3 regions of the Streptomyces sp. NPDC058195 genome follow, and region 3 is predicted to be linked to each of the others. Evidence: riboswitches for the same ligand, from Rfam matches in the RefSeq annotation. Region 3 holds a riboswitch; each other region holds the start of a gene.
The links. A riboswitch is a leader RNA that binds a small molecule or an ion and turns the genes downstream of it on or off. The one in region 3 is predicted to bind cyclic di-AMP.
Positions count from the first base shown of each region.

Region 1: it holds a riboswitch for cyclic di-AMP, as region 3 does, so the genes downstream of both, ACFVWY_RS16500 (peptidoglycan DD-metalloendopeptidase family protein) here and ACFVWY_RS26065 (M23 family metallopeptidase) in region 3, are expected to answer to the same signal.
Region 2: it holds a riboswitch for cyclic di-AMP, as region 3 does, so the genes downstream of both, ACFVWY_RS11740 (C40 family peptidase) here and ACFVWY_RS26065 (M23 family metallopeptidase) in region 3, are expected to answer to the same signal.

Region 1 covers NZ_JBHVVM010000011.1:161,341-166,304, reverse strand. The annotation lists gene ACFVWY_RS16510 (STM4011 family radical SAM protein) at 1-262, shown strand, start outside; gene ACFVWY_RS16505 (SGNH/GDSL hydrolase family protein) at 331-1,170, opposite strand; gene ACFVWY_RS16500 (peptidoglycan DD-metalloendopeptidase family protein) at 1,344-2,249, opposite strand; cyclic di-AMP (ydaO/yuaA leader) riboswitch at 2,253-2,409, opposite strand; gene ACFVWY_RS16495 (alpha-galactosidase) at 2,705-4,801, opposite strand.
Region 2 covers NZ_JBHVVM010000007.1:175,447-180,410, forward strand. The annotation lists gene ACFVWY_RS11730 (ATP-dependent Clp protease proteolytic subunit) at 1-347, shown strand, start outside; gene ACFVWY_RS11735 (hypothetical protein) at 355-663, shown strand; cyclic di-AMP (ydaO/yuaA leader) riboswitch at 1,025-1,223, shown strand; gene ACFVWY_RS11740 (C40 family peptidase) at 1,227-1,700, shown strand; gene ACFVWY_RS11745 (ATP-binding protein) at 1,682-2,158, opposite strand; gene ACFVWY_RS11750 (helix-turn-helix domain-containing protein) at 2,362-3,222, shown strand; gene ACFVWY_RS11755 (DUF397 domain-containing protein) at 3,246-3,452, shown strand; gene ACFVWY_RS11760 (8-amino-7-oxononanoate synthase) at 3,563-4,705, opposite strand; gene bioB (biotin synthase BioB) at 4,847-4,964, shown strand, end outside.
Region 3 covers NZ_JBHVVM010000024.1:19,059-24,022, reverse strand. The annotation lists tRNA gene ACFVWY_RS26090 (tRNA-OTHER) at 110-246, shown strand; partial or broken gene ACFVWY_RS26085 (heme-binding protein) at 431-629, opposite strand; gene ACFVWY_RS26080 (SHOCT domain-containing protein) at 659-1,081, opposite strand; tRNA gene ACFVWY_RS26075 (tRNA-Met) at 1,252-1,325, shown strand; gene ACFVWY_RS26070 (PP2C family protein-serine/threonine phosphatase) at 1,508-2,668, shown strand; cyclic di-AMP (ydaO/yuaA leader) riboswitch at 2,913-3,065, shown strand; gene ACFVWY_RS26065 (M23 family metallopeptidase) at 3,077-4,204, shown strand; gene ACFVWY_RS26060 (aldo/keto reductase) at 4,396-4,964, shown strand, end outside.

The DNA of each region.
Region 1 (4,964 bases), on a different contig from region 3:
GCCGTGCCGGACCGGCGAGTCGGTGATCTCGGTGGACGGCGAGGGCACCGTGCGGCGCTGTCATTTCGTGCCCGCGCGGCTGGGCAATCTCTACGACGGTAGCTACCGGCGGGCGCTGGGGCCGCGCGCCTGCCCCCTGGCGGTCTGCGACTGCCACATCGGCTATGTGCATCTGGAGACGCTGCCGCTGTACGACGTCTTCGCGGGCGGCGTGCTGGAGCGGATACCCGCCTCACCGCCGCTGCCCGGCGGGCGTGGCTGAGGTCCGGCCACGTCCGCCGGGCAGCGGCGGTGCTTCACAGGGGGCTCCGCCGCGTAGCCTCGGGGGCTCTACAGCGGCAGCAGGTCGGGGCGCTTGGCCTCGACGTGGTCGCCGGAGGACTCGCCCCGCAGCCGCCGCCCGATCCACGGCACCAGGTGCTCGCGCGCCCAGTGGATGTCGTCGCGCCGCACCTCCAGGGTGCCGCGCTGGGCCTGCGGGGGCCATTCCTGGTCGGGGTCGGCCGGTACGTCGATGCCGAGGACCTGGGCGGCGCGCAGCGCGACCCTGGTGTGTCCCTCGGGCGACAGGTGGAGCCGGTCGTCACCCCAGGCGCGCCGGTCCTGGACGGACCGCAGCGACCACAGGTCCAGGACCGGGCAGTCGTAGCGGTCGGCGATGGCCCGTACATGGGCGGTGTACGTGGCGATCTTGCCGCGCAGATGGCGCAGCACGGGAATGTCCCGGGTGTCGAAGCCGGTGGTGACCATGACCGTGCCCACCGCCCCGGTGAGCTCGGCGACGGCGCGCTCGAAGCGTTCGGCCACGTCGTCGGGGTCGGTGCCGGGCCGGATGATGTCGTTGCCGCCCGCGCAGAAGCTCACCAGGTCGGGGGCGAGCTCCTTGGCGCGCGGCACCTGCTCCTCGACGATCTGGTCGAGGAGGCGTCCGCGTACGGCGAGATTGGCGTATCTGAATTCCGCGTAATCTCCGGCGTCGAGCGCCGCGCCGGGGTCCGGAAGCTGGTCCGCGAGAAGTACCGCGAATCGGTCCGCCCAGCCGACGAAGGTGCCGTCCGGGCCGGGGTCACCGACTCCCTCGGTGAAGCTGTCGCCGATCGCCGCGTACGACCCGATGACGCCCTGCCGGTTGATGACGCCACGTTGCATATTTCTCGAATCGTCTGCCACAAGCGCTTATCCTGCACTGCCGAATGTGACCTACGCGACCGTAATAAAGGGTTGACGGGTGGTGAGATAGACCACCCGGTCAGTTTTTGGCAAAGAGGGAATAGCCGGAAGGGGCGGTGCGCCACCGCGCACCGCCCCTTCGGTTCCCTCAGGTCACGCCCCTCAGGTCACGCTCAGACGTGGATACCGTGCGAGGCCAGGAAGGCGATCGGGTCGATGTCCGAGCCGTACTCCGGGCCGGTGCGCACCTCGAAGTGCAGGTGCGGGCCGGTGACGTTGCCGGTGGCGCCGGAGAGGCCGACCTGCTGGCCGACGCTCACGGCCTGGCCCGCCGAGACGGACAGGGAGGACAGGTGGCCGTACTGCGAGTAGTGGCCGTCGGCGTGCTTGACGACGATCTGGTTGCCGTAGGCACCGCCCCAGCCGGCGGCGACGACGGTGCCGGAGGTGATGGCCTTGACGCCGGTACCGGTGCCGACGGGGAAGTCGATACCGGTGTGGCTGCCACTGGACCAGTTGGAGCCGGAGGCCCGGTAATTGGTGGTGTGGTTGCCGGGGACCGGGTGGGCGTAGCCGGAAGCGGTGCTCTCGGCGGCCGGGGCCTCCTCAGCGGCGGATTCGGCCGGAGCCGGCTTCTCGGCGGCCGGGGCGAGGGCCTTCGACGGCAGGGCGGAACCGGCGCCGGCGCCGGCGGGTGCGGCCTTGGCCGCGGTCGCCGCGGAGAGGGTCAGCTTCATGCCGGGGAAGATCAGGCCCGGGTTCTCGCCGACGACCTCGCGGTTGTCCTGGTACAGCTTCTGCCAGCCGCCCTTGACCTGGTGCTCGGCGGCGATCTTCGACAGGTAGTCGCCGGACACGACGGAGTACGTGGCGGGCGCGGCCTTCGGGGCGGACTTCGGCGCGGTGTGCGCGGTGGCGGCCCGCTCCGGCGCGGCGGCCGGGGCCGACTGCTCCGCGGCGTGGGCGCCGGTGGCGCCGAGCAGCGGCAGTGCGATGACGGCGCCACCGGTGCCGACCGCGGCGATGCCGCGGGCGATGGGGCCGATCTTGGTACGGCGGTGCTTACCCGTGTTGGGCATGGCGTCTGTCCTCTCCGGCGCCTGCGAGGTGAGCTGTCGGGTTCGGGCTGGAGATGCCCGGCCGCACCACGTGCGACTTCACCCCTAGCCGGCCGGATTTCCCCGGTCGGCGGCCTACCTGGTTCCCCCGCTCCTGCCACGCGATAAGTGGATGTGAATTCCGGTCGGCGGCAGGATTGGGCGGACCGTCCGGAATGACGGTGACCGTAAGCGAGCCGGGACGGCGAGAACAAGCGGCAGGTTCCACCCCGGTATTCCGTTCCGGGAATTCGGCGCGGAATTCCGGTCACCCTCCGTGGATTACGGATCTTGTCATTCCGCACCGGGTACGGAATGCCCGCCGGGGCCGCCGCCACACACCGTCACGAATATGATCCCGCTCACGGGACGCCGGCCATCTCCCTTACAAGCAGGCGATGTTAGGAAAAAGTGCGCATTACGGACACCTCGGGTGCTCAGCTCCGTCGCAGGCGCAGCACCCGCGCGTCGAGATCGCCCCGGAGCCCGGTGTGCAGCCCCTGGTGCAGCAGCACCGAGCCGTGGTGGACCGCCCCGGTCTCCCGGCAGGTGTACACGGCCGCGGGGTCGAGCCCGCGCAGCCGCAGGGCCGGGGGGCGTTCCCCGTACCGCTGGGCCTCCAGCCACATCAGGACCACGGCCTCCTCGCCGAGGACGTACTGGACCGCGCTGAGTCCGCCGCGCGGCTCGCGCAGCCGGTACAGCGCCCCGTGCTGCACCACGGGGCGGATCTCCTTGTAGAGGTCCACCCAGCCGCGCGCCTCGGTCAGCTCCTGCTCGCTCCATTCGGTGAGGTTCCCGCCGATGCCGAGCACCCCGGCCATGGCGCTCACGAAGCGGAATCGCAGCGAGCTGACCCTGCCGTTGAGCTGGCGGTTCGGGCTGTCGGTGACCCAGGCGGCCATCACCCGGGCCGGGTGGAGGTGCCCGAAGCCCTCCTGGATGGCGAGCCGGTCGAGCGGGTCGGTGTTGTCGGAGGTCCACACCTGGTCGGTACGGGACAGGATGCCCAGGTCGATCCGGCCGCCCCCGCCCGAGCAGGACTCGAAGGCAACGGCGGGGTGGGCGGCCCTGAGCCGGTCGATCAGCGCGTACAGGGCGTCCACATGGGCGGTCCAGATCTTCTGGGGATACTCCTCACCGGGCCAGCCCGGGTCGGTGAAGCAGCGGTTGAAGTCCCACTTCACGTAGTCGACGGGGGTGCCGGAGAGCAGCGCGTGCAGCCGCTCCCAGAGGTACTCCTGGACATCGGGCCGGGCCAGATTGAGCACCAGCTGGTTGCGGTACTCCGTCCGGGCCCGGCCGGGGACGTGCTGGACCCAGTCGGGGTGCGCGCGGTAGAGGTCGCTGTCAGGGTTGACCATTTCCGGTTCGACCCAGATACCGAACCGCATGCCGAGCCCGTGCACTTCGTCGGCGAGCGGCTTCAGCCCGCCGGGGAAGCGGTCCGGATTGGGGGTCCAGTCACCGAGCCCGGCCCGGTCGCTGGTCCGCCGCCCGAACCAGGCGTCGTCCACCACGAACAGCTCGACGCCCATCGCCGCGGCGCGCCGGGCGAGGGCACGCTGCTGGTCCAGCGAGATGGCGAAGCCGGTCGCCTCCCAGGAGTTGTAGAGCACCGGCCGCAGGCTCCGCGCGTCCGGGATGACATGAGCCAGCTGCCAGGCGTGCCAGGCCCGGCTGGCCCCGCCGAAGCCACCGTCACTCCAGAGCCCGGCGAACACGGGGGTGGTGTACGACTCCCCCGGGGCGAGCCGGAGCAGCCCGGATTCGTCATGCCCGGCGCCGCCGGTGATCTGCACGAGTCCGTCGGGCAGCCGCTGCACGCTGATCCGCCAGGAGCCGGACCAGCCGAGCGCGCAGCCGTAGACCTCCCCGCTCTCCTCGGTGGCCGCGCCGTCGGCGTCCAGCGCGGCCCACGGGAGGTACTGGTGGCCGGTGTGGCCGCGCCTGCTGGAGATGACGCCCTCGCCGTGGAGCAGTTCCGCGCGCTCGATCCGGGTCTCGGCCGACCAGCGGCCGTGCAGCCGGCTCAGCCGCCAGCCGTCGCGGGCGGGCAGCGACCAGGCGGCCGCGTCGGCGCGCAGCAGTTCCAGCGGCGGGCCGTCCGGACCGGTGTGGGTGACGGTGGCCCAGCGCTCCACGACGTCGGAATCGTCCCTCATCCGGTAGTGCAGGGTCAGGGAGAGGCGGTGCACGGCATCGGTGAAGCCGATCCGCAGTTCGTCGCCCTCGGTCACGGCGGCGTGAAAGGCCCACTCGGTGCCGCGGACGAGCGGGGTGCGGACGCTGAGCGCGGGGCGGACGAACCGGGGGCCGCCCTCCACCGGGTATTCCTCATGACCGTCGAGGGGGGATTCGAAGGACCGGAAGGGCAGGTCCGGCGCCTCGGCCAGTGACTCGGCGGCGGCAAGGGTGATCCTCGGCCCCCAGTGCAGATGGAGCAGCTCGTCCTGTCCGGTCAGTGCCAGTGCGTAGCCGCTGTTCTCGCCGGTGAGCAGCCAAGTACGGCCGGTACGGCCTGTCTCGATCATGTGCGCCCCCAATTTCCGACAGTTCCGCACATCATCGACCGCGGAGGGGGCGTGGGCAACGGTGCCTGACGCGTCGCGCCGGGCCGGAGGGACGCCGCGAACCGGAGTTCGCCCGGGTATCGACAGGGCGGAGCCGGGATGATTGCCTGAGGAATCAATGTCG
Region 2 (4,964 bases), on a different contig from region 3:
TCTGCCTCGGCCAGGCAGGCCCCTGCGCCTCCGTACTGCTCGCCGCGGGCGCCCCTGGTCACCGGCACGCGCTGCCCGGCGCCCGGGTGCTCGTGCGCCAGCCCGAACTCCCCGAACCGGTACGGGGCCAGCCGTCCGACCTGGCCGTCGAGGCCCGGGAGATGGAACGGCTCCACACGCTGCTGATCGAACTGCTGGCGCGGCACACCGGCCGCGACACCGGACGGATCGCCGCGGACATCGAGCGCGACCTGATCCTCGACGCGGCGGGAGCACGGGCGTACGGCCTGGTGGATCACGTCCTGGAGAACCGGAACGCCTCCCGCCCACCGCACGCCGCGCGGTGAACGCACGATGCGACCGCCCGAACTCCCGCCGCTTCCCGCGCTGACCCGCGCCGAGGGAGAGTTCATCGACCGCTACCTCGACGTCGTCGACCAGCTCGGCCGGATCAACCCGGCCCGGGGCACCGACACCTACGGCGCGCTGCGCGCCGCTCAGGCACTGGCCTCGCACGCGGTGGCGCTGCGGGAAGCGCTGGCGCTGATGCACGAACGGGGGGAGGCACACATCCACACCGCGACGCTCGCACGGGCGCTGCGCGTGCTGGACGGTGAGCGGCGCGCCGGGCGCGTCACCGTACCCCCGGCTCCCACGATGTGACCGGAGCGTGCGCTCCGCCGTGGGCGAGGCGGGCGGCCGCACCGCCCACGGCCCTCACCCCGCCGCCGTGGCCGACACACCCGACACGGTGATCGGATTTCCTCGCTCGTTCGGCGTAGGAAGTCCCTCGCACGCGAGACCGCTCAACTTGCGCGTTTCACAGGGACAGTGACCGGAATCTACGCTTCCGTCGCTGGTACGGCGTGGGCCCGAAGCTCCGTCAGCAGCCCGGAGCGCACCATGTCCACCTGAATGGATCAGTCGTGAGGAGCCTCACATATCCCATTTTCGGCTCGGAAATCCGATGATCCGTGGGTCAAGATCCCTGGGACGACAAGCCCCCGCCACCGCGGCGGGGCGGTCCGGGCGGACGCCGAGTCCTGCCGCCGTCCGGATGCCTGGTCGACGAGAGTGGATCGGCAGGAGTGGAGGACCCAGGCACAACGGGTCGGCCCGGACACACCGGACGACCCTCGGGGTGAAGCCGCACCACGCGGCCGGGCGACTTCGCCGGCCCGAACCCGACAGGTCATCCTTCACAGGCGGCTGACGAAGGGTTGCGCATGTCTGCGCAGGTTCATGTCCCGTCTCTGTTCGTCCGGGCCGGAACGGCCTCGGTTCTCACTCTCGCCGCCGTCGGCGGCACCATGTTCGCCCCGGGTGTCCAGGCGGACGCCCAGGCCGCGACCGTATCGACGAAGGCGCTCGGCATCGCGGCATCGAAGAAGGGGGCGCCGTACCGCTGGGGCGCCGCCGGTCCCCACCGCTTCGACTGCTCGGGCCTGACCCTCTACGCGTTCAAGAAGGCCGGCAAGAAGCTCCCCCGCACCGCACAGCAGCAGTACAACCGGACCCGGCACGTCTCGGCCTCACGCCGGCAACGCGGCGACCTGGTCTTCTTCCACTACGGCCGCAGCGTCTACCACGTCGGGATCTACGCCGGAGCGGGCAGGATCTGGCACTCGCCCAGGAGCGGCGCGGTGGTCCGGCTGGAGAAGATCTGGACCAAGAGCGTCTACTACGGCCGGGTCGGCTGAGCCCGGCCGGTCCCCGAAGCCCCCGCCCGGCTCCGCACGGGCACCCGCCACGGCAGCACGACCCACACCGTCTTGCCGCCGTCGGAGGTGGGGGTGACGGTCAGCCGCCCGCCGCGCTGCTGCGCCAGACAGCGGATGATCCCCATGCCACGTCCGTTGTCCTGCCGCACCGCGGCGGGCGGTCGCCTGGGCCACTGCGGATGACTGTCCGTCACCCCCAGGCGGAACCTCTCCTCCTGGTCCAGCCGGAGGTCCACGGTGAAGGTGGGCGACTGCCCGAAGGTGTGCTGCACGACGTTGGTCGCCAGTTCGGAGACGATGAGCCGGACGCCGTCGACGAAATCGGCGTCGTCGGCCAGACCCCATCCGCCGAGCACCCCGACCACGTATCTGCGCGCCGCCGGAACCGAGACCGGATCGCTCGGCAGGGTGACGCATGCCCTCTGATGATCTGCCACAGCGTGCCGTCCTTCCCTCCCGGGCCGGTCCACCGATCGGGCCGGGCCGGGCCGCGCTTGGCGCCGGATTGCCCCTGATGCTGCCCGCTGTGGGGGTGCCACACCACAATATGCATATATCTATCGCTCAATGCGGTGAACTCTGCCACCTGCGCCTGTGAACGGCGGCACACTGTCCGGTCGGCGGAAGAGGGAGAGCGCGCATGCAGCACGGCCCCGCGGTGCGACGCCGCAAACTCGGGGAAGAACTGCGGAGCCTGCGCCACGCGTCGGGGCTCACCAGCCGGGAAGCGGCCCGGACACTCGGCTGGCACCAGTCGAAGGTGAGCCGGATCGAGACCGGCGTGAGCGGGGTGCATCCCGCCGACGTGAACCGGCTGCTGGACACGTACGGCGTGGACGACGCCCGGTTGCGCGGCCTCCTGGCGGCACTGGCGGGCTCGGCCGGTGGGGGCGGTACCGGCTGGTGGCATGCCTATCGCGGCCTGCTCCCGCCCCAGTACCGCGACTTCATCAGCCTGGAGTCGCAGGCGCGCACCGCACGCACACTGGAGACCTCGGTGGTGCCGGGGCTCCTGCAGACCGCCGACTACGCGCGTGCGGTGACCCGGGCCTCGCTGGACGGGCTGCCCGCCGGTCAGCTGGACTCGCTGGTGGAGGTGCGGCTGGCCCGGCAGGGGGTGCTGCGGACCGATCCGCCGCTGCGGCTGAGCGCGGTGCTCGACGAGGCGGTACTGCGGCGCCAGGTCGGCGGCTGCCGGGTGATGCGGGAGCAGCTGCGCCATCTGACCAGAGTGGCCCAGCTCCCCCACGTACGGCTCCAGTTGCTGCCGTTCGCGATGGGCGGGTACGCCGGGCTGACCGGGCCTTTCGTTATTTTCTCATTCCCGAACACTTCTGATCTGGATGTGGTCGTTCTTGACCATTTGACGAGTAGCCTCTATCTGGAGCGGAAAGAAGACCTTGAGGCGTACAGCTCGGCCTTCCGCACCATGCAGGCGCACGCGCTGTCGCCGGAGCACTCGCTGGACCTCATCGCCGCGATCGACCGCGGCGCACAGTGAACCGGACCGCCCGGAGGGACCTCATGTCGGACTGCCTGGCACAGCACGGCTCGGACTGGCGGCGCAGCAGCCGCAGCACGGGCATGAACAACTGCGTGGAGACCGCGCCCGTCTCCGACGGACGGCTCGCCGTGCGGGACTCCAAGGACCTGTCCAGAACGCCGTTACGGTTCTCCGCGACGGCCTGGACCTCCTTCGTCACCGGTCTGCACCGGACTCTGGCCGGCTGACGGCCGCGGTCCGGTGCCAGCTCGGAACGGCTGACGGCCCGGCCGGATGGCGGTGCGGCCAGCCGCGCGGCCGGCCAGCGCCTCCTGACAGCTGGTCGGGGGCGGTGCGGTCAGCTGGCGGGGGCGGTCCGCACGACGGTCTCCACGGCGGTGGTGATCTCCTCCTCGGTCAGGTCGGCGCGCGCGGTCAGCCGGAGCCGGGACACCCCGTCGGGCACCGACGGGGGACGGAAACAGCCGACGAGGACACCGGCCGCACGGCAGTCAGCCGCCCAGCGCACCGCCGCGTCCGCCGAGGGCGCGCGGACCGACACCACCGCCGCGTCGGGCCGTACGGCGGACAGTCCGGCCGCGGTCAGCCGTTGGTGGAGCACGGTGGCCACCGCACGGACCCGTTCGGCCCGTCCGGGCTCGCGGCGCAGCAGCCGCAGGCCTGCGAGGGCGGCGCCCGCGGCGGCCGGTGCGAGGCCGGTGTCGAAGATGAACGTCCGGGCCGTGTTGACGAGGTGGTCGATGACCCGGGCCGGACCGAGAATGGCTCCGCCCTGGCTGCCGAGGGACTTGGAGAGGGTCAGCGTGAGGACGGTCCCGGCGTCGCCCGCGAGCCCGGCGGCGGCCAATGCGCCCCGGCCGCCCGCCCCCAGCACGCCCAGTCCGTGCGCGTCGTCGACGAGCAGCGCGGAGTCCTCCGTACGGCAGATCCCGGCCAGTTCGGACAGCGGCGCCGCGTCGCCGTCGACCGAGAAGACCGAGTCCGTGACGACCAGCGCCCGCCCGTCGCGCGTCCGCAGGGCTTTGCGTACGGCCTCGGGTTCGGCGTGCGGCACGACGGCGGTCCGGGCGCGGGAGAGCCGGCAGCCGTCCACGATCGAGGCGTGGTTGCCCGCGTCCGAGACGATCAGTGAGCCGTGTCCGGTGAGCGCCGTGACGGCGGCGAGGTTGGCCGCGTAGCCGGAGGACAGCACCAGGGCCGCCTCGAAACCGCAGAACTCCGCCAGTTCCTGTTCGAGCGCGGCGTGGAGTGCGGTGGAGCCGGTGACCAGTCGTGAACCGGTCGCGCCCGCGCCCCATTCGCGCGCGGCCGCGGCCGCGGCCCCGGTGATGCCGGGGTGTCTGGCCAGCCCCAGGTAGTCGTTGCTCGCGAGGTCGAGGAGCCCGCAGACGGCGGGCCGGGGACGCAGGACACGGACGAGTCCGGCGTCGGCACGACGGCGTGCCTCGGCGTCGGTCCAGCTGAACGGGTCGAAGGACATGAGCGGTCCCTTTTGTAGGCAGCTCACAGACCTTAACCGCGGGCACGTCCGGTCATGGTGTGGCAATACACACACCCTCGACAGGTAGTGTTGTCCGGTTCCTCCTTGGCTGCGGGACCTGTGTAGGACAGGATCTTCGCCATGGACCTCCTGACCACGCTGGTGGACAAGGGCCTGCGGCGCGAGCCGCCGACCCGTGAAGAAGCCCTCGCCGTGCTGGCGACCCCGGACGACGACCTGCTCGAAGTGGTGGCCGCGG
Region 3 (4,964 bases):
CCCCGATGTAGGGGACGCGGCACTGCCGGATCGGCCGAAAGGCCGATGACGGGAGGGGTCCACCGGGTGAGGGAGGGGTGCAGTTTGGGTTGCATTCAGCTCTGTTCGAGGGGGTTCAGCTCGGCCAGCTGGCACGGTTCCACTGCAGTTCAGGACGGTGGCGAACCTTCCCGGACCCCCGGACGAACAGTTGGAAAGCGTGTTGGGGGCAACCCCTCACGAGTTCGAATCTCGTATCCTCCGCCATTGCTCTCACCGGGCAATACGTCGAAGGCCCCCGCAGCTCGCTGCGGGGGCCTTCGACGTATTCCGGTCTCGCGGAAACCGTACGGAGAAAGCCGACGGCACCCGTACGGGGGGGGGAGGGGGGAAGACGGATACCGCCGGGGCTGTGGGAGATGCGGCGCTGCGGGCCTCGGGGGAGAGGCCGGCGGGTGAGCGAGGCCACACCGGCCTGGGCGAACTTCTCGTCGAGGTCGCCGGATAGGACACCGGTCACGCCGAATGCCCGCGATCGGGGCGCCCTTCGCGGTGACGGGGGCGCCGCCCGCGAGGGACAGGGTGCCCGGGATGTCCTTCAGCGTCAGGGCGTTCGGCAGGTGCTCGGCGAGCCCGGAGGCCGGGGCGTGCGTCAGGCGCGGCCGTCCACCGGACGGTTTCAGACCAGGAGCTTCGTCTTCGCCCGCTGGAACTCCTCGTCCGTGAGCGCGCCCCGGTCCCTGAGCTCGGCGAGCTTCGCCAGGTCGTCGGCGTGGCTGCTGCGCGGGGCGCCGGTTCCCTCCGCGCCCGGGTCGGGGGAGCTGGCGGCCTCGCGTACGTACGACTTGAAGGCGGCCTCGCGGTTCTGGGCGTCCTTGATCTCGCGCTTGGTCATGGAATCGCCCCGGAAGATCACGTACAGCAGTACGCCGAGGAAGGGCAGCAGCAGGCTGAGGATCAGCCAGCCCGCCTTGCCCCAGCCGCCGAGGTCATGGCTGCGGAAGATGTCCGTGATGACCTTGAACAGCAGGAACAGCCACATGATCCAGAGGAAGAAGACCAGCATGGTCCAGAAGAGGTTGAGCATGGGGTAGTCGTCCACGGATCGCTCCTCGGTCGGCGCGTGCGTTCCACGCGGTCACGGGCGGGTAAATCATGGGCAAATCAGTCATACCACCGCATCTGTGTGCCTGCTCGTTGTCCGTGCATTTCCGGTCGGTGGGCGGGATGGTCAAAAGGGCGTCCGGGATGGCGTAGAGTTGGGTTTACCGACGCGGGGTGGAGCAGCTCGGTAGCTCGCTGGGCTCATAACCCAGAGGTCGCAGGTTCAAATCCTGTCCCCGCTACTGAAGGATTCGGGCCCGGCACGCATACAGCGTGCCGGGCCCGAGTCGTTTTCCCCTGGGGTCACGCCCGTACTCCCTTTGGCCGATGCGGAGTCGCCGACCGTTCCCGCTCCGGTGAGGCTGGGGCGGGGCGGAGCACGGCGCCGTCCGTGCTCGCGGGTGTACCGGGCAGGAGACCACAGGTGTGGAAGTGGGAGAGGCGGCGCGGTCAGCACGCCGGGGGCGGTGCCCGCAGCCGGAGCTTCGTCCGCACGCTGCCCGCGCTGATGATCATCGGCGGGCTGTTCTTCGACGGGCTCGCTCCGCAGACCTTCACCGCCATTCCGCTCTTCGTGGCCGCTCCGCTGATCGCGGCCCCGTTCTTCTCGCTCGCCAGCACCATCCGCACCGGCCTCGCCGCGATGCTGGCGGTCATCGTGCTGCGGCTGTACAGCAGTACGTTGCCGGAGATCGTGCCGCTGATCGAACTGCTCACCCTGGCCACCGTCTCGGTCCTCGCGGTCGTGATCAACGGGGTGGTGCGGCGGAGCAACGAGCGGCTGGCCTCCGCGCGGTTCATCGCGGAGACGGCCATGCGCGCGGTGGTGCCCCAGCCGGCCGGACGGATCGGCGGGCTGCAGGTCGCGGCGCGGTACGAGGCGGCGCAGGCGGATGAGTACGTCGGCGGCGACCTGTTCGCCGTGGCGGACACCCCGCACGGGGTGCGGATGGTGGTCGGAGACGTACGGGGCAAGGGGCTGGGGGCCGTGGAGACGGTGGCGGTGGTCATCGGGGCGTTCCGCGAGGCGGCCGAGCGGGAGGGCTCCCTGGCGGAGGTGGCGGGGCGGCTGGAGCGGGCGCTGTCGCGGGAGGAGGCGCGACGGGGCGGCCTCGACGTGCTCGAAGGCTTCATCACCGCCGTACTGGCCGAGATCCCGGCCGGACTGTCCCGCGTGCGGATCGTCAACCGCGGGCATCCCGAGCCGATTCTGCTGCATCCGGACGGGGCGCTGGAGGTGCTGCGGCCTTCGGTGCCCGCGCTGCCGCTCGGCATGGGGCTGGGTGTGTGGCAGGAGCGGACGGACGAGTGGGACCTGCCGGACGGGACGACACTGCTCCTCTATACGGACGGCCTCTCCGAGGCGCGGAACGCCGAGGGGGTCTTCTACGACCCGGCGGCCCGGCTGCGCGGGCGGATCTTCCCGGGCCCGGAGGAGCTGCTCTCCGCGCTGACGGACGACGTACGCCTGCACACCGGTGGCGAGACGACCGACGACATGGCGCTGCTCGCGGTGGTGCGTCCCGGGCAAGGGCAGCCGGTCCGGCGCCGGACCGTGCCGATCGTGGGCGTGGAGAAGGAATGAGCGGTCCCGCGGCAATGCCACGGTGCGTAGTCGAGAGGCGCCGCTCCGCATAACATTTGACATAACGTCAGAAATGAGTTGGCGGCTGAGGGGCGGTCAAGTGGCCCTATTGGTCAGCTTATGTCCAGTAAAGTCCAGGCCAAAGACGTGAACGATCAGTGGGAACAGCTTGGAATGGAGCCCCGGTGTCTATTAACGTTCGATAACGCAGCGCGGTCGTCCCAGCCGTCATCAATGGCGGCGCCGTGCGCGAGCGCCGAATCCCGCAAGGGAACCGGGGAACCACCTCCATGGGGTGAATCGGACACCTGTGTCTCGTGAGAGGCAGAGGAGCCCGTAGGAGACCTTCCTGCTCCGAACCCGTCAGCTAACCCGGTAGGCGAGAAGGAAGGAAAGGAGTGCGCCCCCGTGGCGTCCAACAAGCCTGCCCCTGAAGCCCCTTCACGGTTCCACGGCGATAACGGCGATTACGGCACTGGCTACGGCACCGGCTACGGCGCCGGGCACACCGGTGAGTTCGCCCCCGACTTCCGCTCCGACACGGACAACGGCGAGGCCGAGCGCGGCTGGAGCGAGTGGAACCCCACGGAGGAGACGGTCCGCCCGGTGCGCGGCAGGCACCGTGTCGCCAAGCAGCGCACGGGACTCGCCCGCAGTTCCACGGTCCTGGGCGTCGGCGTCATAGCGGCGGTCGGTGCGGGTGGCATGGCCACCGCGCAGGGCAAGCCCCCGGTCTCCATCTCGGTGCCCGACGCGATCACGGAGAACCTTCCGGACGCCAAGTCCCTGCCCGGCGTGGGCTCCCTGTTCTCCGACGGTTCCGAGGCCGACAAGGCCGAGGCCGCCGCCACCGCCCCGCTCACCACCGCGGGTATCACCACCGCCGAGGCCGAGCAGGGCACCACGGACGCCGGTGAGGCACTGCGCGCCCGCATCCTCCAGCAGGCCGAGCAGCAGCAGGACGCGGCCGCCGCCGAGGCCAAGGCCGCCGAGGAGAAGGCCGCCGCCGAGCAGGCCGCCGCCGAGGCGAAGAAGCAGCAGGACGCGGCCGAGGCCAAGGCCGCCGCCGAGAAGAAGAAGGCGGAGGAAGCGGCCAAGAAGAAGGCGGAGGCCGTGCGGCTGGCCAAGCTCGCCGCCAGCTACTCCCTCCCGACCTTCTCGTACACGATCACCTCGACCTACGGCCAGGCCGGTTCGATGTGGTCCTCCGGTCACCACACCGGGCTCGACTTCGCCGCTCCGACCGGTACCCCGATCAAGGCCGTCCACAGCGGCACGATCACGTCGGCCGGGCTGGCCGGTTCGTACGGCTACCGCACCGTGCTGAAGCTGGAGGACGGTACGGAGGTGTGGTTCTGCCACCAGTCCTCGATCGGTGTCAGCGTGGGCCAGAAGGTCACCACCGGCGAGGTCATCGGCCGGGTCGGCGCGACCGGCAACGTGACCGGCCCTCACCTCCACCTGGAAGTCCACACCGCCGACGGTTCGGGCATCGACCCGATGAGCTGGTTCCGCAGCAAGGGCCTCACCCCCTGAGCCGTCCCCGCACCACTTCCTGAGCCCCTTTCCCCGCCGGTTCGCCGGCCGATGAGCCCCGGCAGCCCTGACGCTCCCCCCGACGTCAGGGCTGCCGGTCTTGTCGTGGGTGAGGTGTCCGTTCGGGTGGACGGTTTCCGGGCGGCCGGGGCGGCGGAATAGCGGGCTCGCCGGAATTCGTTGATCGACTCATGACTTCTCTGCGCCCGCTGGGCTCCTCCAGCCTCCAGGTCTTCCCGCTCGCACTCGGTGGCAACGTCTTCGGCTGGACGGCCGACGAAGCGCAGTCGTTCGCCGTACTGGACGCCTACGCTGCGGCCGGGGGAAATTTCGTCGACACCGCCGACGGCTACTCCGCCTGGGCTCCGGGCAACGAGGGCGGGGAGTCGGAGACGGTCATCGGGAAATGGCTCGCCTCCCGCTCCGGCCGCGACGACTTCGTCATCGCCACCAAGGTCTCCACCCATCCCTCCTACCAGGGGCTCTCCCCGGCCAACATCAAGGCCGCCGCCGAAGCGTCGCTGCGCAGGCTGGGCACCGACCGCATCGACCTCTACTACACGCACTTCGACGACGAGTCCGTGCCGGTCGAGGAGATCATCGCCGCTCTGGACGAGCTGGTGAAGGAGGGCAAGGTCAGGGAGATCGCCGCCTCCAACATCAGCCCCGAGCGGCTCCAGGCGTCGCTGGACTTCTCGGAGCGCGAGGGCCTGGCCCGCTACGTCGCCCTCCAGCCGCACTACAACCTGGTCTCCCGCGA